4 regions of the Kutzneria viridogrisea DSM 43870 genome follow, and region 3 is predicted to be linked to each of the others. Evidence: riboswitches for the same ligand, from Rfam matches in the RefSeq annotation. Region 3 holds a riboswitch; each other region holds the start of a gene.
The links. Region 3 has a riboswitch for cobalamin ahead of KALB_RS07200 (cobalt-precorrin-4/precorrin-4 C(11)-methyltransferase). Riboswitches for the same ligand answer to the same signal wherever they lie in the genome.
Positions count from the first base shown of each region.

Region 1 (6,979 bases), 2.9 Mb from region 3:
CCGAGATCGCCCTGCTGGCACTGGAGGAGCTCGCCGACCGGGGCGCCGCCGCGCTGGCCGGGCGGGCGGGCAAGGACGCCCTGACCGCCCTGGCCAACGTCTACCGCGACTTCGCCAGGGAGCACCCCGGCCGCTATGCCGCGGCCCAGCTGCGGCTCAGCCCGGAGGCGGCGGCCGCCAGCGCCGGTGGCAGGCACGCACAGATGACGCGGGCGATCCTGCGCGGCTACGACCTGACGGAGCCGGAGCAGACGCACGCGGTCCGGCTGCTGGGCAGCGTCTTCCACGGCTACGTCAGCCTGGAACTGTCCGGCGGGTTCAGCCACAGCGCCCCGGACTCGCAGGTGACCTGGACGAGGATCCTGGACGCCCTCGACGCCCTGCTGCGGAACTGGCCCGCACCGGCGGAGCCGGACCACGCGAACACTTCGACCAACAGGTAGAGCGATGCACAGCAAGCACGACTGGATCACCACGCCCGTCACCGCGGACCTCCTGCGCGGCGCCATCGAGGTGGAGCGCACCGAGCACGGCGTGCTGCCGCACCGGCTGCCCGCCTGGGCCCGCGCCCAGTACTCCGACGGGCAACTGGCCATGGCCGAGTCCCAGCCCTCCGGGGTACGGCTGGTCTTCCGCACCAGGGCCACCGCCGTCGAACTGGACGCGCGGCCCACCAAGCGGGCCTACGTGGGCGTCCCACCCCTCCCGGACGGCCTGTACGACCTACTCGTCGACGGCCGCCTGGTCGGCCAGGGCAGCGTTCCGGGCGGAAACACGCTGACCATCGACATGGCCACCGGGACCGCCGAGCACCAGCCCGGCACGGCCGGCACCCTGCGCTTCACCGGCCTGCCCGAGGGCGTCAAGGACCTCGAGATCTGGCTGCCGCACAACGAGACCACCGAACTCCTCGCCCTGCGCACCGACTCGCCCGTCGAGCCCGCACCGGACCGGGGCCGCCGGGTGTGGCTCCACCACGGCAGCTCGATCAGCCACGGCTCCAACGCCGCCAGCCCCACCACCATCTGGCCCGCGCTCGCCGCCTCGCTCGGCGGCGTGGAACTGGTCAACCTCGGCATGGGCGGCAGCGCCCTGCTCGACCCGTTCACCGCCCGCACCATGCGCGACACCCCCGCCGACCTGATCAGCGTCAAGATCGGCATCAACCTGGTCAACGCCGACCTGATGCGCCTGCGCGCCTTCATCCCCGCCGTGCACGGCTTCCTTGACACCATCCGCGAAGGCCACCCCAGCACGCCGCTGCTGGTCGTCTCGCCCATCCTGTGCCCCATCCACGAGGACACGCCGGGTCCCAGCGCCCCGGACTTCAGCACCGGCCAACTGCGGTTCCGGGCCACGGGCGATCCGGCGGACCGTGCGAGCGGGAAACTGACCCTGGGCGTCATCCGGGACGAACTGGCCCGGATCGTCGCGCAGCGGGCCGCCCAGGATCCGAACCTGCACTACCTGGACGGCCGCGCGCTCTACGGTGAGTCGGACTCCACCGAGTTGCCGCTGCCCGACGACCTCCACCCGGACGCCGCCACCCACCGCCGCATCGGCGAGCGCTTCGCCAAGCTGGCCTTCACCGCCAACGGCGCCTTCGTGGGCCTCGGCGCCTGAAACCTGGTTGGTGGGCCCGACCAGCTACTGGTGGCCGATCCCCTGGCCGAACCGCGTGGTCCAGCGCTGTTCCACCCCGGCGATCCGCCAGTAGGCGATGGCCACCGCCCACACCGCGACGAACAGGCCCACGATGACGAACCCGACGTTGTTGAGGTCCAGGTCGGCGATCCAGCCCGTGACCGGGTCGGTGAGGCCGAGCTTGTCCCGCAGCAGGCCGATCAGCTCGATGCTGCCGATCAGCAGGGCGACGGCCACCGACAGGCCGGTGATCACGATGTTGTAGTAGACCTTGCGCACCGGGTTGGCGAAGGCCCACTGGTAGGCGAAGTTCATGAACGTGCCGTCCAGCGTGTCCAGCAGGGTCATGCCCGCGGCGAACAGCAGCGGCAGCACCACGATCACGTACCACGGCAGCCCGCTGGCGGCCCCGCTGCCCGCCAGCACCAACAGCGTGACCTCGGTCGCGGTGTCGAAGCCGATCCCGAACAGCAGCCCAACCGGGTACATCTGGCCCGGCCGGCTGATCGAGCGGGTGACCCGGCCCAGGAAGCGGTTGAACAGCCCGCGCTCGTTGAGCCTGGCCTCCAGTTCGGCCTCGTCGAAGCGGTCGTGGCGCATCGAGCGCCAGACCCGCACGATGCCCACCAGCGCCACCAGGTTCAGCGCGCCGATCAGGTACAGGAACAGCCCGGACACGCTGGTGCCGATCAGCCCGAGGACCTGGTGGGTGCTGGAGTCCTCGTCGGTGAGCGTGCCGACCACGCGGGTGCCGACCGCGATCAGCACCGCGAGTACCAGCACCACCGTCGAGTGGCCGAGGGCGAACCAGAACCCGACCGACACGGGCTTCTTGCCGTCGGCCATCAGCTTGCGGGTGGTGTTGTCGATGGCGGCGATGTGGTCGGCGTCGAAGGCGTGCCGCAGCCCGAGGGTGTAGGCGGTGACGCCCAACCCGATGCCGAACACCTGGGTGCCCACCGCGTAGTGGCCGGGGATGACGGCGAGCAGCAGCATCCCCCAAGCCACCACGTGCAGCAGGGCGATCACGGCGAACACCCCGCCGATGCGCACCCAGTCCCGCCGGGTGCCCAGCATCGGGGTGCGGGCGGGAGCGCGGTCAGTCGCGGACATGCCGACCGCCTCCCGTTCCGGGACGGGTGGCGGCGAGCGGGGGCTGGCGCACGGCTCTCTCCTCGTGAGCGTGGGGAGAGGTCCGGTGACCGGTCGCGACCGTGAGCCCGCCCGAGCGACTCCGGACCTCGCGCGCGCCGGGCGGCACACGCACCGGTGGCAGGTCTTCGGACTCGCGGGCACCCGCCGGATCACTCCGGCGGTCCTACTGGCCGTCGCTTCCCAGGCCGTGCGGCCCAGTGCTCGATGACGGCGGTCGTTCCCACTCACCGCTGCGGGGCAGTCCCGGTCTCACACCGGGTTCCCTGTTGCCTCACCAGCTCGCGGGGAACTGGTGAACCACTGGCGGAGGCAGCCTAGCTGCCAACCAGTGGCAGTTGACAGGCCGCGGGTCAGAACGGCCTGGCCGTAGCGGCGGCCGGGGGCTGTGCCCGAGCCGGGTTCGGCCCGGGCACAGCGCTGGTCAGCTGTTGGCGGCCATCTGCTCGCGCAGGCTGCGCGGGCGCATGTCGGTCCACACCTCGTCCACGTAGCTCATGCACTCCTGCTTGCTGCCCTGCTTGCCCACTGCTCGCCACCCGGCGGGCACCTCGTTGTCCAGCGGCCACAGCGAGTACTGCTCCTCGTCGTTGACCAGCACCTGGTAGCTGATGTCGTCTCGCACTGTCGTCACCTTTCTTGTTGAGGCAGAAACCCGGCCAGTGGTGTGGCTTCGGCCTGTCGGGGGAATCGGCGCAGCGTCCTGTTCGCCGTAGCCAGCACGGCCAGCAGCGCGATGCCCCCGGTACACACCAGCACGGCGACCTCCCCGCCAGCCAGTTCCACGAGCAGACCGCCCACCGCGGGTCCGGCCGTGCTGGCGATGCCCGCGACGACGCTCATCACCCCAGCTGTGCGGCCCCGGAGTTCGTCGGGGGTGAGCAGCAACTGGTAGGTCATGATCGTCGTGTTGGCGGTCGGGGTGAGCAGGGACATGCCGCAGAACAGGGCACCGAGCAGGTAGCCGTTGTGCAGCACGAGGGCCAGCGGGGTGAGCGCGACCAGCGCCCAGAACACGCTGATGATCGACAGGTACGGGCTGAGCACCTTGAGCAGCCAGGGAGCGAGCAGGGCGCCCAGCATGCCCCCGACCCCGAGCACGGAGGCCATCAGCCCGATCTCGAACTCCGGCACCCCGCGCTGCCGGGCCAGGGCGACCACGACCAGGTAGTAGGCGTAGAAGAAGAAGTTCAGGCTGACCGCGCACAGGGCGATCACGCGGAGCAGCGGCTGCCGCACCAGCCAGCGCAGGCCCGCCGCGATCTCCAGGTGCAGCTCGCGCAGGGGCGCGCGGGCACGCTCCTGCTTCGGCATCTTCAGGAACAGCAGGCCGACGAAGGCCAGGGTGTGCGTCACGGCGTCCAGTGCGAACGGCAGCCACGCGCGGATTCCGTACAACACACCGCCGAGCGCGTTGCCCGTCATCTGGCCGAAGTACCCGCGCGCCGAGTTCAGCGCGACGGCCTGCCCCAACTGCTCGGCGGGCACCACCCTGGGCAGGCTCGCCTCCTCCGCGGGTTCGAACAGGGCACGGCAGGTCCCCATCACCGCGGCGACCCCGGCCATCAGCGGCACGTCGGCCACGCCCAGCCACAGCGCCACGACCAGCGCCGCGACGGCCACGGCCTGCGCCGCCTCGCAGCACAGCATCAGCCGCTTGCGGTCCCAGCGGTCGGCCAGCGCCCCCGCGGGCAGACCGGCCAGCAACTGGGCCGCCGAGTCGATGCCCATCACCAGGCCAGCCGCCACCGGGGACTGGGTCACCGCCAGCACCAGCAACGGGAAAGCCAGCACCGAGGCGCTGAACCCCAGCTCGGCCAGCGCCTGGCTGCCCCACAGCACCTGGTAGTTGCGGTTGCGCGAGAGCGGGATCATCGGGCACCGCCCCGGCAGTCACCGGCGATGTGCCGCAGCGCGGTGGCGAAGTCGGCGGCGACGGCCTCGATGGTGGCCTCGTCGAACAGGTCGGGCTGGTAGTACCAGGCGAAGCCGAGCCGTCCGCCGGTCACCCCGCCGACCACCTCCACCGGGTGCGAGCCCCGGTCGGCCGGGTCCTGGTCCTGACCGAGGGATCCCAGCGAGGCCCGGTACAGCCCGTCGAGCTCCTGGTCCCCGGTCGCGTCCCACTGCCCGAGGTAGTTGAACGCCAGCCGGGGGCCGGTACGGGTCAGCCGTTCCCGTACCTGTGGGGCACCGAGGTAGCGCAGCGCGCCGAACCCGAACCCGTTACCAGGTGTGGCGCGGAGTTGCCTGCGCACCGACTTGACCAGTCCCCGCCACTCCCCCGCAGTCACGTCGAGGGCGACCGGGAACACGGTGGTGAACCAGCCCACGGTCCGGGACAGGTCGATGTCGTCGAGGATGTCCTCGCGCCCGTGTCCTTCCAGGTCGATGCTGATCCGGTCGCGCCCGGTCCACCGTGTCAGTGCCCAGGCGAGCGCGGCGAGCAGCACGTCGTTCACCCGCGTGCGGTAGACCGTGGGCGCCCTGCGCAGCAGCGTGTCCGTGTCCTCGGCGTCGAGTTCGACCGAGACCGCCCGGGACGCCACGCCCCGGACCGGCACGTCGCGATCCAGTGGCAGGGCGCCGTCATCGAGTGCGGCGGCCCAGTGTTCGACCTCGCCGTCCAGTGCGCCGCTCACGGCGTACACGCCACTGCGCCGCGCCCACTCCCGGAACGAGGTGGACTTGGCGCCGAGGTCGATCCGCTCGCCACCCGCCGCCTGCCGGTAGCCGGTGTCGAGGTCCTCCACCAGGATCCGCCACGAGACCCCGTCCACAACCAGGTGGTGGGCCACCAGCAACAGGTGCGACCGCAAGTCCGCGCCGAGGTCGAACAGCACCGCCTTGAGCAGTGGACCCCGCCCCAGGTCGAAGCCCGCGTGCACCTCGTCGGCGATCTTCCGCATCGCGGTCGACCGCTCGCGTTCGTCCAGTGTGGACAGATCGTGCACTTCGAGTAGTTCCACCGGCTCGATCGCGGCGTTGTGCTGACGCCACTGACCGTCGACCTGCTCGAACCGCATGCGCAGCGCGTCGTGCTGGACCACCAGGGCCTGCAACGCATCCCGCAGCGCGGGCACGTTCAGCGGGTCGGCCAGCTCCAGCAGGTTGGCTTGGTTGAAGTGGTGCGGGTTGACCGTGTACGCCTCGAACAGCCAGTGCTGGATCGGGGTCAGCGGGACTTCGCCGACGACGACCTGGTTGTTCACCGCCGAGGTCTGCGCCGACGTGACGGCCGGGGCCAGCGCGGCGATCGTCTGGTGCAGGAAGATGCTCTTGGAGGTCAGTCCGAGTCCGGTCTGTCGGCACCTGGCCACGACCTGGATGCTCAGGATGGAGTCGCCGCCCAGCTCGAAGAAGTTGTCCTCCACGCCGACACGATCGACCCCCAGCACCTCGGCCCACACCTCCGCCAACCGCCGCTCGATCTCATCGCGCGGCGCAACGTATTCGTGTTCAGCACCAGTGAACTCAGGCTCAGGCAACGCCTTACGGTCAAGCTTGCCGTTGGCGTTCAAAGGCATTTCACCAACCGTCACGAACACCGCAGGCACCATGTACTCCGGCAACCGGTCTCGCAACCAGTCACGCACATCGGTCGAGCCCACCACGTAGGCCACCAGCCGCTTGTGACCGTTGTCCTCACGAGCGATCACCACCGCGTCGCACACTTCCGGGTGCTGCCGCAGCACCGCTTCCACCTCACCAGGCTCGATCCGGAAACCACGGATCTTCACCTGCTCATCGACCCGACCCAGATACTCCAACACACCATCAGCCGTCCAACGAACCCGATCACCAGTCGCATACATCCGCGACCCCACACCACCAAACGGATCAGCGACAAAACGATCAGCCGTCAACCCCGCACGCCCCAGATAACCCCGCGCGACCTGACCACCAGCCAAGTACAACTCACCGACCACACCCACCGGCACCGGACGCAAGCCCGCATCCAACACATACGCCCGCACATTCGGCACCGGACGACCCACCAGCGGCCGATCACCCCGAACCGGCCACCACAACGCATCCACCGTGCACTCAGTCGGACCATAGAAGTTATACACCGCAACATCCTTGGCGGCAGCCAAGGTCGCCCACAACGACTCCGGCAGCGCCTCACCACCCAACATCAACACCTTCGGCCGCCACTCACCGGCCAACAACCCGGCCGCCA
Region 1 covers NZ_CP007155.1:4,428,753-4,435,731, reverse strand. Annotated here, with positions in the region: gene KALB_RS19510 (TetR/AcrR family transcriptional regulator) at 1-443, shown strand, start outside; gene KALB_RS19505 (GDSL-type esterase/lipase family protein) at 448-1,623, shown strand; gene nicT (Nickel transporter NicT) at 1,648-2,757, opposite strand; cobalamin riboswitch at 2,899-3,116, opposite strand; gene KALB_RS19495 (MbtH family protein) at 3,221-3,421, opposite strand; gene KALB_RS19490 (MFS transporter) at 3,427-4,671, opposite strand; gene KALB_RS19485 (non-ribosomal peptide synthase/polyketide synthase) at 4,668-6,979, opposite strand, start outside.
Region 1: it holds a riboswitch for cobalamin, as region 3 does, so the genes downstream of both, nicT (Nickel transporter NicT) here and KALB_RS07200 (cobalt-precorrin-4/precorrin-4 C(11)-methyltransferase) in region 3, are expected to answer to the same signal.

Region 2 (6,979 bases), 3.8 Mb from region 3:
CGCCCTTCTCAGGTGGCAGCTCGGCCGGGTCCTCGATCACGAGCCGCTCAGAAGTCGACCGGGGCGGGAGCAGCGGCGTCGGCGTCCACCTGCGCGCCGATACCCATCTTCTCCTGGATCTTCTTCTCCACCTCGTTGGCCACGTCCGGGTTCTCCAGCAGGAAGCGGCGGGCGTTCTCCTTGCCCTGGCCCAGCTGGTCGCCGTCGTAGGTGTACCAGGCGCCGGACTTGCGCAGGATGCCCTGCTCCACGCCCATGTCGATGAGCGAGCCCTCACGGCTGATGCCGTGGCCGTAGAGGATGTCGAACTCGGCCTGCTTGAACGGCGGGGCGACCTTGTTCTTCACGACCTTGACACGGGTCCGGTTGCCCACCGCGTCCCCGCTGTCCTTCAGGGTCTCGATGCGGCGCACGTCCAGCCGGACCGAGGCGTAGAACTTCAGCGCCTTGCCACCGGTCGTGGTCTCCGGCGAGCCGAACATGACGCCGATCTTCTCGCGCAGCTGGTTGATGAAGATGGCGGTCGTGCCGGAGTTGTTCAGGGCGCTGGTCATCTTGCGCAGGGCCTGGCTCATCAGGCGGGCCTGCAGACCCACGTGGTTGTCGCCCATCTCGCCCTCGATCTCGGCGCGGGGCACCAGGGCGGCCACCGAGTCGATCACCAGGATGTCCAGCGCGCCCGAGCGCACCAGCATGTCGGCGATCTCCAGGGCCTGCTCACCGGTGTCCGGCTGGGAGACCAGCAGCGCGTCGGTGTCCACCCCGAGCGCCTTGGCGTAGTCGGGGTCCAGCGCGTGCTCGGCGTCGACGAAGGCGGCGATGCCGCCCGCGCGCTGGGCGTTGGCCACCGCGTGCAGGGCGACCGTGGTCTTACCGGAGGACTCCGGGCCGTACACCTCGATGATGCGGCCGCGGGGCAGGCCGCCGATGCCCAGCGCGACGTCGAGCGCGATGGAGCCGGTCGGGATCACCTTGATCGGCTCGCGGCGCTCCTCGCCGAGGCGCATCACCGAGCCCTTGCCGAAGTTCTTGTCGATCTGGGCCAGGGCCAGTTCGAGTGCCTTGTCCTTGTCCGGTGCTGCTGGTGCCATGGGAAGTCCACCTCGGTTGTCTGTCTGGCCGGCCCTGGGAGGAGCTGGTGCCCCGGCCGCCGTGGGTTGTCGGGACCGACGCTACGGGGAGGGTCTGACAAGTGGCGGCGAGCCGAGGGGCCCCAGGCTAGCCGAACACCTGTTCGAGTGCGAAACCGACACGCCGCACCCGGGTTCAGCGGCGCTCGGCGGGCACGTCGAAGGCGTCACAGACGGCCTGCCACACCCTCTTGGCGTCCAGCCCGGCCTCCAGCGCCTCGTCGGCGGTGCGGCCGCCCAGCGCGGCGAACACGTGGTCGCGCGCGAGCATCTCGGACCTGACCTCGCCGAACTCCTCAGCCATGCGGCGGCGGAACACAGTCATGCGCATCGTGACCGAGCCTACGCCGAGAGCAATTTGCGAAAAAGTTGGGCCCAGGGTCTTCCCCTCACGCCCACAAGCGCTATTCTTGTCTTGGGCCCGTGATCCCCCCGACGCTAAGGCAGTCGAAAGTCACGGCAGAAGCGCCGTAGTCGACCCCCAGGGCTGCGGCGCTTCTCTATGTCTGCGACATGACCAGCCCCGGTGATAACACCACCACGCTCCGCGTGAGGGCTGCGGCGCTTCTCTATGTCTGCGGCCAGTCATAACACCACCACGCTCCGCATACGACCTGCGGCGCTTCCCTATGCCCTGGACACGGCCACAACGCGTTTCCCTTCCGTGACCAATTCATGATCGATTCGGACGGTGCGCCCGTGACCAGCCACGACACCCGGGCCCGATTCCCGTGATTGACCATTGGCCAGGGATTCGCCCACATCGTGGACGCCCGTTCGACCGCGCAATAGCGATTCCGGGATGGCCACCGCCGCGCGATGTCACCCATCGCGCTCGGGAGGTCACTGTGCAGTTCGGCCCGTTCACCCCCATCCGGGTTTCGACGCGTTCGGCAGCGGCCCCCGTCGGCGGGAACTGCCCGGCGCGGTGTGGGCCTAACCTGATCCCCATGCGGGATCAGACGATCGGGGACTGGCTGGACCAGCTGGCTTCCCGGGCTCCCGCGCCCGGTGGGGGCGCGGTGGCCGCGATGCACACGGCGATGGCGGCCGGGCTCGTCGAGATGGTGTGCAACCTGACCATCGGCAAGCCCAGGTACGCCGAACACGAGCCCACGATGCTCGGTGCGCTACGAGAGGCGGGCCAGTGCCGTGCCGAGGCGGTGGAGCTGGCCGAACGGGACGCGGCGGCGTTCACCGCGGTCACCACGGCCTACAGACTGCCCAAGGAGGACGAGCGGGACAGGGCGGTGCGCGGGGAGCGCATCCAGCAGGCGCTGCGTGCGGCCGCCGAAGTACCGCTACGCACCGCCGAGGTGGCCGAGCGGGTGCTGGAACTGGCCGGGAGGATCAGGCGGGGTGCCAACGTGAACGTGCTTTCCGACGTGGACGTGGCCGAGCACTCCGCGCGGGCGGCGCTGGCCTCGGCCGTGGTCAACGTGGAGGTCAACCTGGCCGCGATGACCGACCAGGCGGCACGGGCCGAGCTGGCCGCCGAGGTGTCGCGGATCGGGCGGGTGCTGGAAGGGGTGCGGGCATGACGCTGATCGACGGGCGGAGCGTGGCAGCCGCGATCCGGACCCAGGTCGCCGAGGACGCGGCCGAGCTGCGGGCGGCGGGGACCACGCCGACCCTGGCGATCCTGGTGCCCACCGATGACGAGGCCACGGCCTGGTACGTGCGCTCCATCGTGCGCACGGCCGAGAAGGTGGGCGTCTCGGTGCGGGTCGTGGAGCGCTCGCAGGACGTGGGCGGGGCGCTGCGCGAGCTGTCCGCCGACCCCGAGGTGCACGGCATCATCTGCCAGACCCCGCTGCCCGAGGGCATGACCCTGGACGAGGTGGGGCTGCACATCGACGTGCGCAAGGACGTGGACGGGGCGAACCCGACCAGCGTGGGGCGGCTCGCGGTGGGCCTGCCCGCCTTCGCCCCGGCCACCGCGCAGGCCGTGGTGGAGCTGCTGCGCGCGCACGGCACCCCGCTGGCGAGCGCGGACGTGGTGGTGGTCGGCCGCAGCACCGTGGTGGGCAAGCCCGCCGCCCTGCTGCTGCTCGCGGAGAACGCGACGGTCACCGTGTGCCACTCGCACACGAAGGAACTGGCCGCGCAGACCAGCCGGGCGGACGTGCTGGTCGCCTGCGTGGGGCGGCCGGAGATGCTGGGCGCCGAGCACGTGCGGCCGGGGGCCGTGGTGATCGACGTGGGCACGAACCCGACCGCCGACGGCGGCCTGGTCGGGGACGTGCAGACCGCGGCGGTGGAGCCGATCGCCAGCGCGGTGACCCCGGTGCCCGGCGGGGTGGGGCCGGTGACCACGGCGCTGCTGCTGCGCAACGTGATCGCGGCGGCCGGTCAGTGAGTGCGTGCGGCCCCACCGGCTGGTGGGGCCGCACCCACCGGGTGCTACACCGGCTGGGCCGTGAGCTGGGACTCGGTGCGCAGCTTGCGCTGCACGAGCGCACCGAACAGCAGGCCGATGGTCGCCCACATGACCAGCTGCGTGCCCAGCGAGACGACCCGGAAGTTCCACAGCAGTGCCGCCGGGAACTCCTTGGGCACCTCGTTGATGGCGGGCAGCAGCAGCTGCACCACCGCGACCGCCACCACGAAGGCCAGCACCGCGACCAGCGCGGCGTTCCAGGTGCCAAGGCCGGGCAGCAGCCTGCGGCCCAGGTAGGTCGCGGCCACCGCCAACCCGATGGACAGCACCACCATCAGGAAGTACGCGCCGGTGCGCTCCCCGATGGTGTCCGGATTGCCCACCGAGGGCGGGTTGGCGGGGTACTTCAGGAACGGGACCACGAACGCCGACAGGTAACCGGCCAGGGCCAGCAGCAGCGAGGTGGACCTGGCGCTGATCCGGCCGAGCCGCCCGTAGGCGATGGCGAAGGCCAGCGCGAACAGGCCACCGAAGGCGATGGCGTAGAGCAGCACGCCGGTGGCCAGGCCCAGCGTGCTCTGCACGCCCCGGCTGACCAGCTCCGGCTCGGCCGCCTCACCGGCAGCGGCCGCCTCGGCGGACTCGAAGTCGATGGCCGAACCGACCAGGGGCTCACCCAGCAGCCAGGTGAACACCAGTGCGAGCACACCGGCCGCGAGACCGGCGAGCATGCCCCGCACCAGAAGGGTTCTCATCATGGTTGTGCGCTCCCCCGGCTCAGTGGCAGGGGAAGCCGAGCAGGTGCCTGCCGTCGTGCACGAACTCGTGCACGTAGTGGCCGGAGACCAGCGAGGTGGCGCCCTGCTCGGCGCCGACGAAGTAGAGCAGGACAACGGCGAGCACCCCGATGAACACTGCCCAGGGCAGCACTTCGCGGAGTGGGATCCGGACGGGGATGGGAATGGCGATCGGTGAGGGTGAGGCGATGCTCACGGGAACCTCCTTGGGCTTGCGCGACCCACTAGTTGGTGCTCACGACGACGGAGTGTCTGACTCACGGCCACCTCGGCTGAGGTGGACCGCACACAGTGGCGCGACCGTGCCGGGATCTCACCGGCTTACTCCGTTACGTCGATCGAGCGGACCGTAGTCAGCGTGTGAAGCCAGTGTCAATCAGCCGACCAGGTTGGGAGAGCATGGTCACCATGAACCGGATCTTCCTGATCAGCCACGGGGCCACCGAAGCGGTCCGTGAGGCACGCTTCGCCGATGACGAATCCCTCTGCGGGACAACGGATCCACTGGAAACGCCGTCCCGTGTGGACGAGGTGCGGTGCGGGCCCGAACGCCGTTGTCTCGAAACGGCAACGGTTCTCGGTCTCACCCCGGTGACCGACCCCGGGTTGTCGGATCTGGACTGCGGCTCGTGGCGGGGGCGCGCGCTGGCGGAGGTGCAGGAACAGGACCCCGCCGGGCTGATGGCGTGGCTGTCCGATCCGGACGCGGACGCGCACGGCGGCGAGACGGTGCGGCAACTGCTGGCCAGGGTCGGCTCCTGGCTGGACTGCTTGCCGGACAGGGGAAGGATAGTCGCGATCACCTCGCCCTCGGTGGTCCGCGCCGCGATTGTGCACTGCGTGCAAGCTCCTCCCGCCTCGTTCTGGCGCTTCGACGTGGCCCCGCTGACGCTGACCCACCTCTACGGCGGACCGGGGCGGTGGACCCTGCGCGAGACCGGCCACCCGCTGCCCCCTGCTCGCACGGCCCCACCCTCGTAGGCGGCGAGCAGGGCGCCCTCTCGATGAGGATCGGATCCCAACGACAGCAAGGAGTTCCGCCCGCCGTCAGCCCGCACCCGTTGGAGCGGAACGACTCGGGACTACCAGGCGCTGGTCATCGCCCAGGCCTCGGTGGGCAGCAGGCGCGCCTCCCCGCCGGTGGCGAACGCGGTGACACCGGTGGACTGCGTGTAGCGCGGATAGACCCGCGCGGTGAGTGACCTGCCGTCCCCGGTGAACACCTCGATCGAGGACCGGTCGGTCAGCACGCGCAGGTTCAGCCGCCCCTGCGCGTCGGGCGCCGAGGTCACGTGCGACACCGAACCCTGGCCGTAACCGGAATTCCTCGTGTCGAGGACGAGTTGCCGGGTGGCGGGCTCATAACTGAGGATCACTCGCTCCGCGCTGCTGGCGAACAGGGTGAGCCCGAGCGTGGTGGCGCTGGACCGGCTGAGGTCGAAGCCGGTCCGGAGGTCCAGCGAGGCGCCGTCGGCGATCGGCACCGGCGCGGCGGTGGGCACCGCGGTCCCGCCGCGCCGCGCGAGCTGTGTGCCGTGCAGGCGGTCGAGCTGGCTGACGGGTGCCGAACCCAGGGTGCCGTCCGGTCGCACCGACAGCTGCCGGGTGATCGTCTCGGCCTGGGACCAGCCGTCCAGCCGGTTGGGGTCGAACGCGTCCCCGTTGTTCATCCACCCCACCAGCAGCGGGCGGCCGGAGGAGTCGGTGAACGCCTGTGCCGCGTAGAAGTTCGGGCCGCTGTCCAACTGCCCGGACGCGGTGGGGGTGAAGGTGGAACCGGTGAAGTCGCCGAGGAAGTAGTGCTCGCCGCCGTTGGTGGAGACCAGCAGCGCCCAGCGGCCGTCGACCTGGATCAGGTTGGGGCACTCCCACATCCCGCCGGTGGAGCCGTCGCCACTGAGCAGCACGCCCCGGTAGGTCCACGCCCGCAGATCCGGCGAGGAGTACAGCAGCACCTTGCCCGCGCCGCCGTGCCCGGAGCCGAGGACCATCTTCCACAGCCCGTCGTGCGGGTCCCGGAACACCTTCGGGTCGCGGAACCCCGCCTCGGCCTCGGCGGGCGGGCCGGGGATGACTGGGTTGCCCGCGCCGGGGGTGAAGGTGGTGCCGTCGGTGCTCGTGGCGGACCAGACCTGTTCGCGGATCGCGCCCGGGTGCGCCGCGGTGTCGGTGTAGTGGGTGTAGAACAGCCGCAGCGCGCCGTTGTCCGCCACCGCGCTGCCGGACCACTCCCCGGTGGTGTCGGACGGACCGGCCGGCGCGGGCGGGGTGAGCGCGACCGGGGCGTTGGTCCAGTGCACGGAGTCCGGGGACTGGGCGTGTGCCCAGTGCATCGGCCCCCAGAACGGGCTGGCCGGGTTGAACTGCGCGAAGAGCTGGTAGGTGCCCCGCCACTGGATCAGGCCGACCGGGTCGTTGATCCAGCCCTGGTACGGCGTGTAGTGGTACTGCGGGCGCAGCGGGTCCACCGCGTAGCGCGCGGCCGCCGGACCCTCGGTCGGGCCTGGCTGGTTGGCGGAGCCGAGCCGGACGGAGGTCAGGCCGTTGCCCGCGTCCCCGACCGCGCTGGTGCGCACGTCGTCCAGGTTGAGGTGCCCCCACTGGCCGGTGGCCTCGTCCACCACCTCCAGGTACACGGCCTGCCCTCGCACCTCGCTGGTGTCCCAGGTGAT
Region 2 covers NZ_CP007155.1:7,621,253-7,628,231, forward strand. Annotated here, with positions in the region: gene KALB_RS32945 (regulatory protein RecX) at 1-37, opposite strand, end outside; gene recA (recombinase RecA) at 48-1,091, opposite strand; gene KALB_RS32955 (DUF3046 domain-containing protein) at 1,267-1,461, opposite strand; gene KALB_RS32960 (cyclodeaminase/cyclohydrolase family protein) at 2,081-2,671, shown strand; gene KALB_RS32965 (bifunctional 5,10-methylenetetrahydrofolate dehydrogenase/5,10-methenyltetrahydrofolate cyclohydrolase) at 2,668-3,489, shown strand; gene KALB_RS32970 (CbtA family protein) at 3,534-4,268, opposite strand; gene KALB_RS32975 (CbtB domain-containing protein) at 4,288-4,503, opposite strand; cobalamin riboswitch at 4,533-4,674, opposite strand; gene KALB_RS32980 (histidine phosphatase family protein) at 4,716-5,288, shown strand; gene KALB_RS32985 (glycoside hydrolase family 32 protein) at 5,390-6,979, opposite strand, start outside.
Region 2: it holds a riboswitch for cobalamin, as region 3 does, so the genes downstream of both, KALB_RS32975 (CbtB domain-containing protein) here and KALB_RS07200 (cobalt-precorrin-4/precorrin-4 C(11)-methyltransferase) in region 3, are expected to answer to the same signal.

Region 3 (6,979 bases):
GCGCGGGAGGCGGCGCGGGCCGAGGCCGAGCGGGTGGCGGGAGTTCGCGGGGTGCCTTCGGTCAGCGTCTCGTTCAGCTGAGACGACAATGCGCGGTATGCGCGCGAGCCGTCTGCTGTCCACCCTGCTGCTGTTGCAGACCCGGGGCCGGATGACCGCGCAGGAACTGGCGGACGAGCTGGAGGTCTCGGTGCGCACGGTGTACCGGGACGTCGAGTCGCTGTCGGCGGCCGGGGTTCCGGTGTACGCCGACCGCGGGCCGACCGGCGGCTACCAGCTGCTGGACGGCTACCGGACCAGGTTGACCGGGCTGACCTCGGACGAGGCCGACTCGCTGTTCCTGGCGGGTATGCCGGGACCGGCCGCCGAGCTGGGCCTGGGCACGGTGGTGGCCACGGCCGAGCTCAAGCTGCTGGCGGCGCTGCCCGCGGAGCTGCGCAGCAGGGCGAGCCGGATCAGGGAGCGGTTCCACCTGGACGCCCCGGGCTGGCTGCGCGAGGCCGACCAGGCCCCGCACCTGGCCGAGATCGCCGAGGCGGTGTGGAACCAGCGCGTGCTGGAGCTGCGCTACCGCAGGTGGGCCAAGCCCCGCGAGGTGACCCGCCGGGTCCGCCCGCTGGGCGTCGTGCTCAAGGCGGGCACCTGGTACCTGGTGGCGCTGGCCGACGAGGACCTGCGCACCTACCGGGTGTCCAACGTGCTGGCGGTGCAGACCCTGGACGAGCGGTTCGACCGGCCCGCGGACTTCGACCTGCCGGGCTACTGGCAGGAGTGGGCGGAGCAGTTCGAGGCCAGGATGCGCGGGCAGCAGGCGGTGATCCGGGTCTCGCCGGAGGCCATGGGCTGGCTGCGGGCCCTGCTGGGCACGTTCGCCGCGGACGCCGTGCGGGCCAGCGCCGGGGAGCCGGGGCCGGACGGCTGGGTGCGCGCGGTGCTGCCGATCGAGTCGGTCCGGCACGCCCACGTGGAGCTGCTCAAGTTCGGCGGCATGGTGGAGGTGCTCGAACCCGCCGAGCTGCGCGAGCTCATGGTCAGGACCGCGGGTGAGCTGGCCGCGCTCTACGAGGGATCGCGGCGGATCCTGCCCTCGTAGCGCTGCTCCAGCTCGCGGTTGTGCGCGTCGCCCTCGGGCACGTTGGCGGACAGGTAGACCGGCGGGGTCTGGCCCGCCGCCAGGATCAGCGCCGCCGCATCGGCCAGCATCATCTGCGCCGCCATCGCCGCGGTGATCGAGGAGATGGCGCAGACCGCCCCGCCGGTGGGCAGCGGCAGCAGGGTGTCGCCCATCGGGCCGCAGTTGTCGATCACCACGTCGGCCAGGTCGTGCAGGTGCTTGCCGGAGGGGTGCCGGGAGGCCACCGCCGTGGCGTGGTCCAGGGAGGTGAACGCGATCAGCCCGTGCCCGCGCCGCTTGACCAGGCTGGCCATCTCCACGGTGGAGCCGTTGCCCCCGGAGTTGGAGGCGATCACGAACAGGTCCCCGTCCTGGACCGGGGCCAGCTCGTAGATCCGGTGCGCGATGGCCGGGTCCCGCTCCACGTACTTGTCCAGTGCGCCCGCCGGGGTGTCCCCGTAGGTCACCACGTCCCGCAGCGACAGCTTGTTCGTGGGGATCAGCCCGCCCGCGCGCCCGGCGATCTCCATGACCAGGCCCTGCGAGTGACCGGTACCGAAGGCGTGCACCACCCCGCCGCCCAGCACGCACTGGGCCACCAGCCCGGCCGCCGCCGCGATCGGCTCGCGCTGGGTGCGGACCAGCCGGTCGATCACCTCGTGCGCCGCCGCGAGGAACCCGTCCTGGTTGACTGCCATCCGCACGCACCCCATCGCCGTTGACGGTTTACCGGTGATCTTGCCGTCACGTTACCGATAAACAGTGCTGGGCGGGAGTCCGCAGCTCAGGCGTACAGCAACGCGTTCACGGCGGCCGTGGCCAGTGCCGCCCCACCGCGCTCGCCCCGGTTGGTCAGCGCGGGCACCCCGCTCTCGCGCAGCGCCCGCTTGGCCTCGACCGCGCCGACGAACCCGGCGGGCAGGGCGATGACCAGCGCCGGGCGCAGCGCCCCCGAGGCGCACAGCCCGGCCAGCTCGTTGACGGCCGCGAAGTCCTGGCCCAGCGCGAACACCGCGCCCTGCGCGTACTGCCCGGCCAGTGCCCCGATGCCGCCCTCGGTCTCGGCCGCGATGTGCGCGGGGCGGCTGGTGACGCCCGCCGCGACCATGCGCACATCGGTGATCAGCGGCACACCTGAGGTCAGCGCGCGCCTGCCCGACTCCAGCGCCCGCTCGTCCACGAGCAGGTCCCCCGCCCAGCTCGGATCCGCGGTGGTGTGCACGAGCCGCTCCACAACCGCCCTGGACAGGACTGGCAAACCGGACGTGTCGACCCGGGATCGCAGGATCCGGTACGACTCCTGCTCGATCGGATGCCGAACCCGTGCCACCGCAACTCCCTCTCTCCGACAGCCCGCGACCACCGTAGTCGGCGGTATGACCAGCGCCGAACGTCGGTTAACCTGCTCCGCGAGCGTGGTGACGGGAAGCCGGTGCGAATCCGGCGCGGTCCCGCCACTGTGACCGGGGAGCCGCCCCCCACGAGGCAGCCACTGGGACCCGAAGGGTCCCGGGAAGGCAGGGGGACGGCGCCGATCCGGGAGCCAGGAGACCGGCCACGCGAGAGGGACACGCGTCGCACGGAGGATGTGATGGCTGCTCGCAGGGCTGGTTCGCGCGCGCGGACCAGGGCGAGGTCGCGGTGATCTCCTTTGTCGGAGCCGGACCGGGCGCGGCCGACCTGATGACCTTCCGCGGCGCGGCCCGGCTGGCCCGCGCCGAGGTCGTGGTGTGGGCCTCCTCGTTGATCCCGGCCGAGGTCCTGGAGCACGCCAACCCGAGTGCGGAGCGGCACGACTCGGCGGGCATGACCCTGGAGGACGTGCTCGCCGTGTACGCCAGGCATCCCGAGGCCGCGATCGTGCGCCTGCACAGCGGGGACACCAGCGTGTACGGGGCGATCGGCGAGCAGATCGCGTGGTGCCGCAGCACCGGCCGCGAGTACGAGATCGTGCCCGGGGTGGGCTCGCTCAGCGCAGCCGCCGCCGCGATCGGCCGGGAGCTGACCGCCCCGGGCGTGGCGCAGAGCATCGTGCAGACCCGGTTGGCCGGGGGCAGGACGGCCGCGTCCATGCCGGCGGGCGAGTCGGTGGCCGCCTTCGCCGGGCACCGCACGACCATGGCCGTGTACCTGTCCGCCCAGCGCCCCGCACAACTCCAGGCCGAACTGCTGGCCGAGGGGCGCGGCTACGCCCCCGGGACCCCGGCCGTCGTGGTGGCCAAGGCGAGCTGGCCGGACGAGCGGGTCATCACCACCACCGTGGGCGGCCTGGCCGAGGACCTGGCCGCCTCGGGCATCCGCACGGCGGCACTGGTCCTGGTCGGCGACGCGCTGGGCGAGATCGAGCCGCAGCGGACCAGGCTGTACGACCCGCGGTACTCGCACGGTTGTCGTCGGCGGTCCACCGAGGGCAGCACCGAGGGCCGCGCCATCCCGGTCGAGAAGCGGAGGCTGCCGTGACGGGCCTGCTCACGGTGGTCGGACTCGGTCCCGGCGCCGCCGAACACCGCACCCCCGCCGCGGCCCAGGCCGTGCGCGAGGCCGAGGTCGTGCTCGGCTACTCCGCCTACATCGACGCCTGCGCCGACCTGCTCGGCGCCGGGCAGACCGTGCTGCGCGGGCGGATGACCGAGGAGTCGCGCCGCGCGGAGCAGGCCGTGGCCCTGGCGGCGGCCGGGCACCGCGTCGCGCTGGTGTCCTCCGGGGACGCCGGGGTGTACGGCATGGCCACGCTGGCGCTGAGCACCGCCGCCGAACTGCCCGTGGCGCGGCGCCCCGAGGTGCGCGTGCTGCCCGGGGTCACCGCGGCCCTGGCCTCCTCCGCGCTGGTCGGGGCCCCGCTGGCGCACGACTTCGCCTGCCTGACCCTGTCCAGCCTGCTCACCCCGTGGGAGGAGGTCGAGCGCAGACTGCGCGCGGTGGCCGCCGCCGACCTGGCGCTCGCCCTGTACAACCCGCGCTCGGCGGGGCGGACCTGGCAGCTCGACCGGGCACGTGAGGTGCTGTTGGAGCACCGCGGGCCCGGCACGCAGGTCGCGCTGGTCACCGACGCGGCCCGCCCCGAGCAGCACGTGCGGCTGACCACCCTGGGCGAGCTGGACAGCTCGGTGGTGGGCATGACCACCACGGTGCTGGTCGGCGCCTCGGCCACGCGCCGGCTCGGCGACTGGCTGGTCACCCCGCGGGCGGCCGGGGCGTGACGGTTCACCTGGTCGGCGCCGGACCCGGCGATCCCGGCCTGCTGACCTGCCGTGCCGCCGAACTGCTCGGCAGCGCCGAGGTCGTGGTCTACGACCGGCCCTCAATGGCCGACATCCTGGCGCTGGCCGGTACCGGGGACAAACGCTGCGTTGGCAAGTCCGGCAGCCGACCCGCCTGGCCGCAGGCCGAGGTCAACCAACTGCTGGTGGACCTGGGCCGGGCGGGCCGCGAGGTGGTGCGGCTCAAGGCGGGCGATCCGTTCGTGGTGTCGCGGGGCGGCGAGGAGGCACTGGCCCTGGCCGGGGCGGGCGTGCCGTTCGAGGTGGTGCCCGGCATCTCGGCGGCGATCGCGGCGCCCGCGCTGGCGGGTATCCCGGTGATGGTCCGCCAGATCGCCACGACCCTCACCGTGGTCGCGGGCAACGAGGACCCCGAGTACCGCCAGCGCATCGACTGGTCGGCGGTGGCCGCGGTGGGCGGCACGGTGGTGGTGCTCACCGGCCGGTCCGCGCTGCGCGGCATCGCCGAGGAACTGCTGGCCGCGGGCATGGCGGCGGACACGCCGGTCACCGCGGTGAGCGCGGCCAGCCGGGCGCACCAGCGCCGGGTCACCGGCACGCTCGCCGCACTGCCCGACCCGAGGATGCGCCCGCCGGTGACCTTCGTCATCGGCGCGGTCGCCGCACTGGACCTGCTGGAGGGCAGCGATGCACATCCCTGACGGATTCGTGAACGCGCCGGTGTCGGTGGCCGGTGCGGTGGTCGCGGTCGGCGGGCTGGCGGTGTGCAGCGGGAGGCTCGGCAGCTCGATCCGGGACCGGGACATCCCCCTCGCCGGGCTGGCTGCGGCCTTCTTCCTGGTGCTGGAGGCGCCGATCTTCCCGATCGGCGTGGGCACCGGCGGTCACCTGCTGGGCGGCACGCTCGCGGTGGCGCTGCTCGGGCCGTGGCTGGGCCCGGTGGTGATCTCCGTGGTGCTCGTGGTGCAGGCCCTGTTCGCCGGGGACGGCGGGGTCACCGCTCTGGGCGTGAACGCGGTCAACCTCGCGCTGCTGCCCGCGCTGATCGGCTACCCGCTCATCCTCGGACTGCGCAAACTGTTGCCCCGCACCAAGGTCGCCGTGGTCGCGGGCTGCGCCGTGTCGGCGGTCATCGCGGTGATCGCCGCTTCCGTGCTGTACAGCCTGGAATACGCCGTGGGCGGGGCCGCGGGGGTGCCCGCCGCCACCGTGGCGATCAGCACCATCGGCACCTACTCGATCATCGCCCTGTTCGAGGGGCTGGTCACCGGGCTGGTGGTCGCCGCCCTGCTGCGGTTGCGGCCCGACCTCGTGCGGGTCGGCAGGCACCTGACGGCGAAGGCCCAGACGTGAGCGAGCTTGCGAGCGAACCATCGGGCACCGGGCCTGCGCGAAGCGCTGCACCGAGCGCCAGCGAGGTGCGGCACGTGAGCGAGCTTGCGAGCGAACCATTGGGCACCGGGCCTGCGCGAAGCGCTGCACCGAGCGCCAGCGAGGTGCGGCGATGAGTGGGGCCGCCCACAATCCCGGCGCGGATCTGCTGATCCCGGCCGACACCCCGCTGCACCGCGCGGCCCCGCAGTGCAAGGTCGCCGCGACCGCGCTGTGCGTGCTCTTCGTCGCGTGCACGCCGAAACAGGTGTTCTGGCCGTACCTGGGCTACGCGGCGGTGCTGGCCCTCGCGGCGGCCATCGCCCAGGTTCCCGCGACAACCCTGTTGCGACGCCTCGTTGTGGAGATCCCGTTCGTGTTCTTCGTGGTGCTGCTGCCCCTGTTGGCCACCGGCCCGACCGTCGAGCTGCTTGGCGTGCACCTGTCCGTCGACGGCCTGGAGTCGGCGGCCTCGATCGTGCTCAAGGCCAGTTTCGGTTTGCTGGCAACGGGTGTGCTGGCCGCGACCACCCCGCTCGCCGAGATCATCACTGGCCTGGAGCGGCTGCGCGTGCCGCGGGTCTTCACCGCAGTGGCCTCGTTCATGGTGCGCTACGTGGAAGTGCTCAACACCGAGCTGGCACGGCTGCGCACGGCACGGGCCTGCCGCGGCGGGGACCCGCGCTGGCTGTGGCAGGCCCGCGACACGGCGGCCTGCGTCGGCGCCCTGTTCGTGCGCGCCTTCGAACGCGGTGAGCGCGTGTACCTGGCGATGGCCTCACGGGGCTACAACGGCGCGCTGCCAACGGTGTTGACCGGGTCGGCGGCCGGTGCGCGGGCGTGGACCGTCGCGCTGGCGGTGCCGCTGGTCTACGGGGCGCTGGCGCTGACCGGGTGGGTGACGCGGTGACGGCCCCGGCACTGGTGCTGCTCGGGCACGGCAGCCGGGACGCCGACGGGGTGGAGGAGTACTGGGCGCTGGCCGAGGTGGTCAGGGCCAGTGCCCCGGACCTGGTCATCGGCTGCGGCTTCGTGGAACTGGCCGAACCGGGGGTGGACGAGGCGATCGACAAGGTCGTGGCGGCGGGCGCCAGCGAGGTGGTCGTCGTGCCGCTGGTGCTGCTGGCGGCGGGTCACCTCAAGAACGACGGACCCGCGTCCATGGCCCGCGCGCGGCTGCGCCACCCCGGCGTGCGCTTCCGCCTCGCCAGGGACCTGGGCATCGAGCCGACCGTGCTGTCCGTTGCCGAGGAGCGCATCCGCGCCGCGGCCG
Region 3 covers NZ_CP007155.1:1,544,149-1,551,127, reverse strand. Annotated here, with positions in the region: gene KALB_RS07220 (DNA glycosylase AlkZ-like family protein) at 1-81, shown strand, start outside; gene KALB_RS07215 (helix-turn-helix transcriptional regulator) at 98-1,093, shown strand; gene KALB_RS07210 (sugar isomerase domain-containing protein) at 1,060-1,812, opposite strand; gene KALB_RS07205 (precorrin-8X methylmutase) at 1,899-2,444, opposite strand; cobalamin riboswitch at 2,514-2,688, shown strand; gene KALB_RS07200 (cobalt-precorrin-4/precorrin-4 C(11)-methyltransferase) at 2,756-3,574, shown strand; gene cobJ (precorrin-3B C(17)-methyltransferase) at 3,571-4,314, shown strand; gene cobA (uroporphyrinogen-III C-methyltransferase) at 4,311-5,036, shown strand; gene KALB_RS07185 (energy-coupling factor ABC transporter permease) at 5,023-5,688, shown strand; gene cbiQ (cobalt ECF transporter T component CbiQ) at 5,840-6,616, shown strand; gene KALB_RS50075 (CbiX/SirB N-terminal domain-containing protein) at 6,613-6,979, shown strand, end outside.

Region 4 (6,979 bases), 2.1 Mb from region 3:
TAACCGTAACCGCCGTGCAGTTGCAGCGCCCGGTTGGCCACCGCGAACCCGGTGTCGGTGGCGAACCGCTTGGCCATGGCGCACAATTCCACCGCGCGCGGGTCCCCGGAGTCCAGGGCCGTTGCCGCCCGCCACAACAGGGTCCTGGCCGCCTCCAGCTCGGTGTCCATGTCCGCCAACTGGAACCTCAGGGCCTGCGAGCGGATCAGGTTGGTGCCAAAGGCCTTGCGGGTCTCCAGGTAGGCGATCGCCTGGCGCAGTGCGGCCTGGCCGCCGCCCAGGGAGCAGGCCCCGATGTTGAGCCGCCCGCCGTTGAGCCCGCGCATGGCGATCTTGAACCCGTCGCCCTCCGCGCCCAGCCGGTTGGCCACCGGGACCCGGACGCCATCGAAGATCACCTGCCGGGTGGGCTGGGCGTTCCAGCCCATCTTCTTCTCGTTGGGGCCGAAGGACAATCCCGGCGAGCCCTTCTCCACGACGAGCGCCGAGACGCCGCGCGCCCCGTTGCCCGAGGTGCGCACCATGACCACGTACACCTCGGAGGTACCCGCCCCGGAGATGAACTGCTTGACCCCGTCGACCACGTAGTGGTCCCCGTCACGCACCGCCCGGGTGCGCAGAGCGGCGGCATCCGAACCGGCCTCGGGCTCGGTCAGGCAGTAACTGCCCAGGGACTGCATGGAGCACAGGTTGGGCACCCAGCGGGCGCGCTGCGCGTCGTTGCCGAAGGTGTCGACCATCCAGGCGACCATGTTGTGGATGGACAGGTAGCCCGCGATGGACGGGCAGCCCGTGGCCAGCGCCTCGAAGATCAGCGCGGCGTCCATCCTGGACAGTCCGCTGCCGCCGAGGTCCTCGCGCACGTAGACCCCGCCCATGCCCAGTTCGGCGGCCTTGCGCAGCACGTCGACCGGGAAGTGCTTGTCCTGGTCCCACTGCACGGCGTTGGGCGCCAAGTGCTCCTGGGCGAACTCCGCGGCGGTGGCCGCGATGGCCCGTTGGTCCTCGCTGAGGGTGAACACCGGGCTCACGCCATCGTCGGGATAACGAAGCTGGCACCCTGCCTGGTGCCCGCTGGCCAGCGCGTGGTGACCGTCTTGGTCTTGGTGTAGAACCGGATCGAGTCCGGTCCGTGCTGGTTGAGGTCGCCGAACCCGGACCGCTTCCAGCCGCCGAAGGTGTGGTAGGCAACGGGAACCGGGATCGGCACGTTGACGCCGATCATGCCGGTGTCCACCCGCCGGGTGAAGTCCCGCGCGGTGTCCCCGTCCCTGGTGAAGATCGCCACCCCGTTGCCGTACTCGTGCTCGGTGGGCAGCCGCAGCGCCTGCTCGTAGTCGCCGGCGCGCACGATGGACAGCACCGGGCCGAAGATCTCCTCGCGGTAGATCCTCATGTCCGTACCGACGTTGTCGAACAGACTGCCGCCGAGGAAGAATCCCTTCTCGTGTCCGGGCAACACGAAGTCGCGGCCGTCCACCACCAGTGCGGCGCCTTCGTCCACACCGGACTGGATGTACTCGCGGACCCGGTCCACGGCCTGACGGGTGACCAGCGGCCCGTAGTCGGCGGTCTCGTCCTGGGAGGTGCCGATCTTCAGCGCCCGCACGCGCGGGATCAGCTTGTCCAGCAAGGCTTCCGCGGTCTGCTCGCCGACCGGCACGGCCACCGAGATCGCCATGCAGCGCTCACCGGCCGAGCCGTAGCCCGCGCCGATCAGGGCGTCCACGGCCTGGTCCAGGTCCGCGTCCGGCATGATGATCATGTGGTTCTTGGCCCCGCCGAAGCACTGCGCGCGCTTGCCGTGCGCCGCGGCGGTCGAGTAGATGTACTGCGCGATCTCGGAGGAGCCGACAAAGCCCACTGCCCGCACACGGGAATCGGTGAGCAGCGTGTCCACGGCCTCCTTGCCGCCGTTGACCACGTTGAACACGCCCGGCGGCAGACCAGCCTCCAGGAACAGCTCGGCCAGCCGCAGCGGCACGGAGGGGTCGCGCTCGGAAGGCTTGAGCACGAAGGCGTTGCCGCAGGCGATCGCGGGGGCGGCCTTCCACAGCGGGATCATCGCGGGGAAGTTGAACGGGGTGATGCCCGCGACCACGCCCAGCGGCTGGCGCAGGGAGTGCACGTCGATGCCGGTGCCCGCGCCGTCGGTGAACTCACCCTTGAGCAGGTGCGGAATGCCCGCGGCGAACTCCACGACCTCGAGCCCGCGCTGGATGTCCCCGCGCGCGTCGGGCACGGTCTTGCCGTGCTCGCTGGCCAGCAGCCTGGCCAGCGGGTCCATCTCGCGCTGCACCAGGTCCAGGAAGCGCAGCAGCACGCGCGCGCGGCGCTGCGGGTTCCAGGCGGCCCACTCCTGCTGAGCCCGCTCGGCGTCGGCGATGGCCGCCTCGGTCTCGGCCCGGTCGGCCAGCGGCACCCGCGCCTGGACCTGACCGGTGTTGGGGTCCCACACGTCACCGAAGGCACCAGAGCTGCCCGGAATGTGCTTGCCACCAACGAAGTGCGTCAATTCGCGCATGACTGCCATGCGTGTCTTCTCCATCCTCGTGGACAACACGTGACGGCCACGGCCGGTGTCTGACTCCCGGGGCTGCACCCGGTCACAGTGGCGGGACCGCGCTGGACTCGCACCAGCTTCCCTGCACCGCGGCTCGATTTCGGACCATAGAGTAGGACGTCCGACTATGTCGATGCCGACTGTCGGAACCCTGAGGAGATCCCGGTCACCCCGCGCCGACACACCGCCATCTTGGGTTGCGCACGAGAGCCCACCCCTACATGTAGTATCTGCCGCGTCGATGGTTCGCCGGGCGCTCAACCCGGCGAGGCAAGAGGGAACCCGGTGCGAATCCGGGACTGCCCCGCAGCGGTGAGTGGGAACGACCGCCGTCAGACAGCACTGGGCGTGAGCCTGGGAAGCGACGGCCAGTAGGTCCGGGTACGCCCGGCCGCCCACGAGTCCGAAGACCTGCCATCGGTGTGCGCGCCACCGGCGCGCACGTCCGGTGTCCCGAGGGAGGGCAGCGTGCACAGGTCGCGGCCGCGCCGCGCACTGACGCCGCACCCGCTGGAGACCGGGCCTTTGGTCGGATCGAGCGAGGAGACCGGCGTGACCCAGTTACCACCCACGGGCTGAGCCCGGCTCCCCGCACTCCCCCACTTCACCGGTGGCCGCCGTCCTGGCCACCGGGCGTACACACCTGCCCTGAACAACCTGGAGCTCCCTCATGTCCGTGCAGTCCGAGGCGGGCGGCCGACTGGCCGCCGCCGGCGACACACCCTCGACGGTGCACGTCATCCGCCGCAACGGCGACGTGTCCGCCTTCGACCCCGCCAAGATCTCCACCGCGCTGGCCAAGGCCTGGCTCGCCGTGGAGGGCGCCGAGGCGGGCGCCTCCTCCCGGGTCCGCGAGGTGGTCGCCGAGCTGACCGGCCAGGTCGAGCTGGCACTGATGCGCCACGCCGGGCCCGAGCGCCCGCTGCACATCGAGCAGATCCAGGACCAGGTGGAGCTGGCACTGATGCGCGACGGGCACCACAAGGTGGCCCGCGCCTACGTGCTGTACCGCGAGGAGCACGCCAAGGCCCGCGAGGTGGAGCCGCAGGCGGCGCCGAGCCGCCCGGCGATCTCGGTGCGCCGCCCCGACGGCACGGTCGAGCCGCTGGACGCCGGCCGCCTGGAGCTGGTGATCACCGAGGCCTGCGCCGGACTGGAGGCGGTCTCGGCGGCGGCCGTGCTGACCGAGACCCGGCGCAACCTCTACGACGGCATCACCGCCGAGGAGCTGACCCTCGCGCCGGTGATGGCCGCGCGCACGATGGTCGAGAACGACCCGAACTACTCGCTGGTCAGCGCCCGGCTGCTGCTGGACAAGGCGCGGGCCGAGGCGCTGAGCTACCTCGCCGGCCAGGCGCGCACCGCCAGCCACGCGGAGATGACCGGGCTGTACCCGGGCTACTTCGCCGAGTTCGTGGCCAAGGGCATCGAACTGGGCCAGTTGGAGCCCGAGCTGGGCACCTTCGACCTGGCCCGGCTGGGCGCCGCCCTGCTGCCCGACGGGGACCTGCGGTTCCAGTTCCTGGGCCTGCAAACCCTGTACGACCGCTACCTGCTGCACCACGCGGGCACCCGCTACGAGCTGCCGCAGGCGTTCTTCATGCGGGTGGCCATGGGCCTGGCGCTGCGCGAGGACGACCGGGACGCGCGCGCGATCGAGTTCTACACCCTGTTGTCCAGCTTCGACTTCATGTGCTCCACGCCGACGCTGTTCAACTCGGGCACGACCCGCCCACAGCTGTCCTCCTGCTTCCTGACCACCGTGGACGACGACCTCACCAGCATCTTCCACGGCATCAGCAACAACGCCCTGCTCTCCAAGTACGCGGGCGGGCTGGGCAACGACTGGACCCCGGTGCGCGGCATCGGCGCGCACATCAAGGGCACCAATGGGTCCTCGCAGGGCGTCGTGCCCTTCCTGAAGATCGCCAACGACACGGCGGTCGCGGTGAATCAGGGAGGAAAACGGAAGGGCGCGGTCTGCGCCTACCTGGAGACCTGGCACGTGGACATCGAGGAGTTCCTCGATCTGCGCAAGAACACCGGTGACGACCGGCGGCGCACCCACGACATGAACACCGCGAACTGGGTGCCCGACGAGTTCCTGCGCCGGGTGCGGGCCGACGGCCAGTGGACCCTGTTCTCCCCCGACGAGGTGCCCGAGCTGCACGACAGCTACGGCAACGTCTTCGCGCAGCGCTACCGCGAGTACGAGGCCGCCGCCGACCGCGGTGAGATCAAGGTGTACCGCAGGGTCAAGGCCAAGGACCTGTGGCGGCGCATGCTGACCATGCTGTTCGAGACCGGCCACCCGTGGATCACCTTCAAGGACCCGTGCAACCTGCGTTCCCCGCAGCAGCACTCGGGTGTGGTGCACTCCTCCAACCTGTGCACCGAGATCACCCTGAACACCACGGTCGATGAGGTCGCGGTCTGCAACCTGGGGTCGATCAACCTGGCCCAGCACGTCACCCCGGAGGGCATCGACCACGCCCGCCTGGAGCGCACGGTCCGCACCGCGGTCCGCATGCTGGACAACGTGATCGACGTGAACTTCTACACGATCCCGGAGGCACGCCGGTCCAATCTGCGCCACCGCCCGGTAGGCATGGGCCTGATGGGCTTCCAGGACGCGCTCTACACCCTGCGCCTGCCGATGAGCTCGCAGGAGGCGGTGGAGTTCGCCGACCGCAGCATGGAGGAGATCAGCTACTACGCGATCTCGGCCTCCACCGACCTGGCCGAGCAGCGCGGCCGGTACGAGTCCTTCGAGGGTTCCCTGTGGAGCCAGGGCATTCTGCCGATCGACTCCATCCAGCTGCTGGCCGACGCCCGCGGCGCCGACCTTGAGATGGACCGTTCATCCACTTTGGACTGGGACAGCCTGCGCGAGCGCGTGCGCACCGTGGGCATGCGCAACTCCAACGTGATGGCCATCGCGCCCACCGCGACGATCGCCAACATCTGCGGGGTCGGCCAGTCCATCGAACCGCTCTACCGCAACCTGTACGTGAAGTCGAACATGTCCGGTGACTTCACCGTGGTCAACCCGGACCTGGTGCGCGACCTCAAGCGGCTGGGCCTGTGGGACGAGCTGATGATCAGCGACCTGAAGTACTACGACGGCAGCCTTGGCTCGATCAGCCGGGTGCCCGCCGAGCTCAAGGCGCTGTACGCCACCGCCTTCGAGGTGGACAGCTCCTGGCTGGTGGAGGCGGGCTCGCGCCGCCAGAAGTGGATCGACCAGGCCCAGTCGCTCAACCTCTACATCGCGCAGCCCTCGGGCCGCAAGCTGGACGCGATCTACCAGCTGGCCTGGCTGCGCGGCCTGAAGACCACGTACTACCTGCGTTCGCAGAGCGCCACGCACGTGGAGAAGTCCACCCTGCGCGGCACCGACGGCAAGCTCAACGCCGTCTCCCCGGTCGCGGTCCCCGTGCCCGAGGCCCCCGTTGCCTGCTCCATCACCGACCCCGACTGCGAGGCCTGCCAGTGACCATCGACATGACCGGCCTGGGCAGCATCGACCGCTCGGGCGGACGGGTGTCCGTCGACGAGAAGGCGATGATCAACTGCCGCGCCGACGTGAACCAGCTGCTGCCGCTGAAGTACCACTGGGCCTGGGACAAGTACCTGGCCGGCTGCAACAACCACTGGATGCCCACCGAGGTGTCCATGCAGGCCGACATCGCCCTGTGGAAGTCCGCCGAGGGGCTCACCGCCGACGAGCGGCTGATGATCAAGCGCAACCTGGGCTTCTTCGCCACCTCGGAGTCCCTGGTGGCCAACAACATCGTGCTCGCGGTGTACCGGCACCTGACCAATCCCGAGTGCCGCCAGTACCTGCTGCGCCAGGCCTTCGAGGAGGCCGTGCACACCCACACCTTCCAGTACATCTGCGAGAGCCTCGGCCTGGACGAGGGCGAGCTGTTCAACATGTACCGCGAGGTGCCCTCGATCACCGACAAGGCCGCGTGGGCGCTGGACTACACCCAGCACCTGGAGGACCCGGAGTTCCGCACCGGCACGCCCGAGAACGACCAGGCGTTCCTGCGCGACCTCGTGGCCTTCTACGTGATCTTCGAGGGCATGTGGTTCTACACCGGGTTCGCGCAGATCCTGTCCCTGGGCAGGCGCAACAAGATGGTGGGCATCGCCGAGCAGTACCAGTACATCCTGCGCGACGAGTCGATCCACCTGAACTTCGGCATCGACACGATCAACCAGATCAAGATCGAGAACCCGCACCTGTGGTCGGAGAGGTTCCAGCAGGAGGTGCGCACCATGCTCGCCGAGGCCTGTGAGCTGGAGGTGGCCTACGGCCGGGACACCATGCCGCGCGGGGTGCTGGGCATCAACGCCGAGCTGTGCGAGCAGTACATGCACTTCATCACCAACCGGCGCTGCGCCCAGCTG
Region 4 covers NZ_CP007155.1:3,626,273-3,633,251, reverse strand. Annotated here, with positions in the region: gene KALB_RS16300 (acyl-CoA dehydrogenase family protein) at 1-1,022, opposite strand, end outside; gene KALB_RS16295 (CoA-acylating methylmalonate-semialdehyde dehydrogenase) at 1,028-2,524, opposite strand; cobalamin riboswitch at 2,558-2,688, opposite strand; cobalamin riboswitch at 2,789-2,996, shown strand; gene KALB_RS16290 (ribonucleoside-diphosphate reductase subunit alpha) at 3,234-6,059, shown strand; gene KALB_RS16285 (ribonucleotide-diphosphate reductase subunit beta) at 6,068-6,979, shown strand, end outside.
Region 4: it holds a riboswitch for cobalamin, as region 3 does, so the genes downstream of both, KALB_RS16295 (CoA-acylating methylmalonate-semialdehyde dehydrogenase) here and KALB_RS07200 (cobalt-precorrin-4/precorrin-4 C(11)-methyltransferase) in region 3, are expected to answer to the same signal.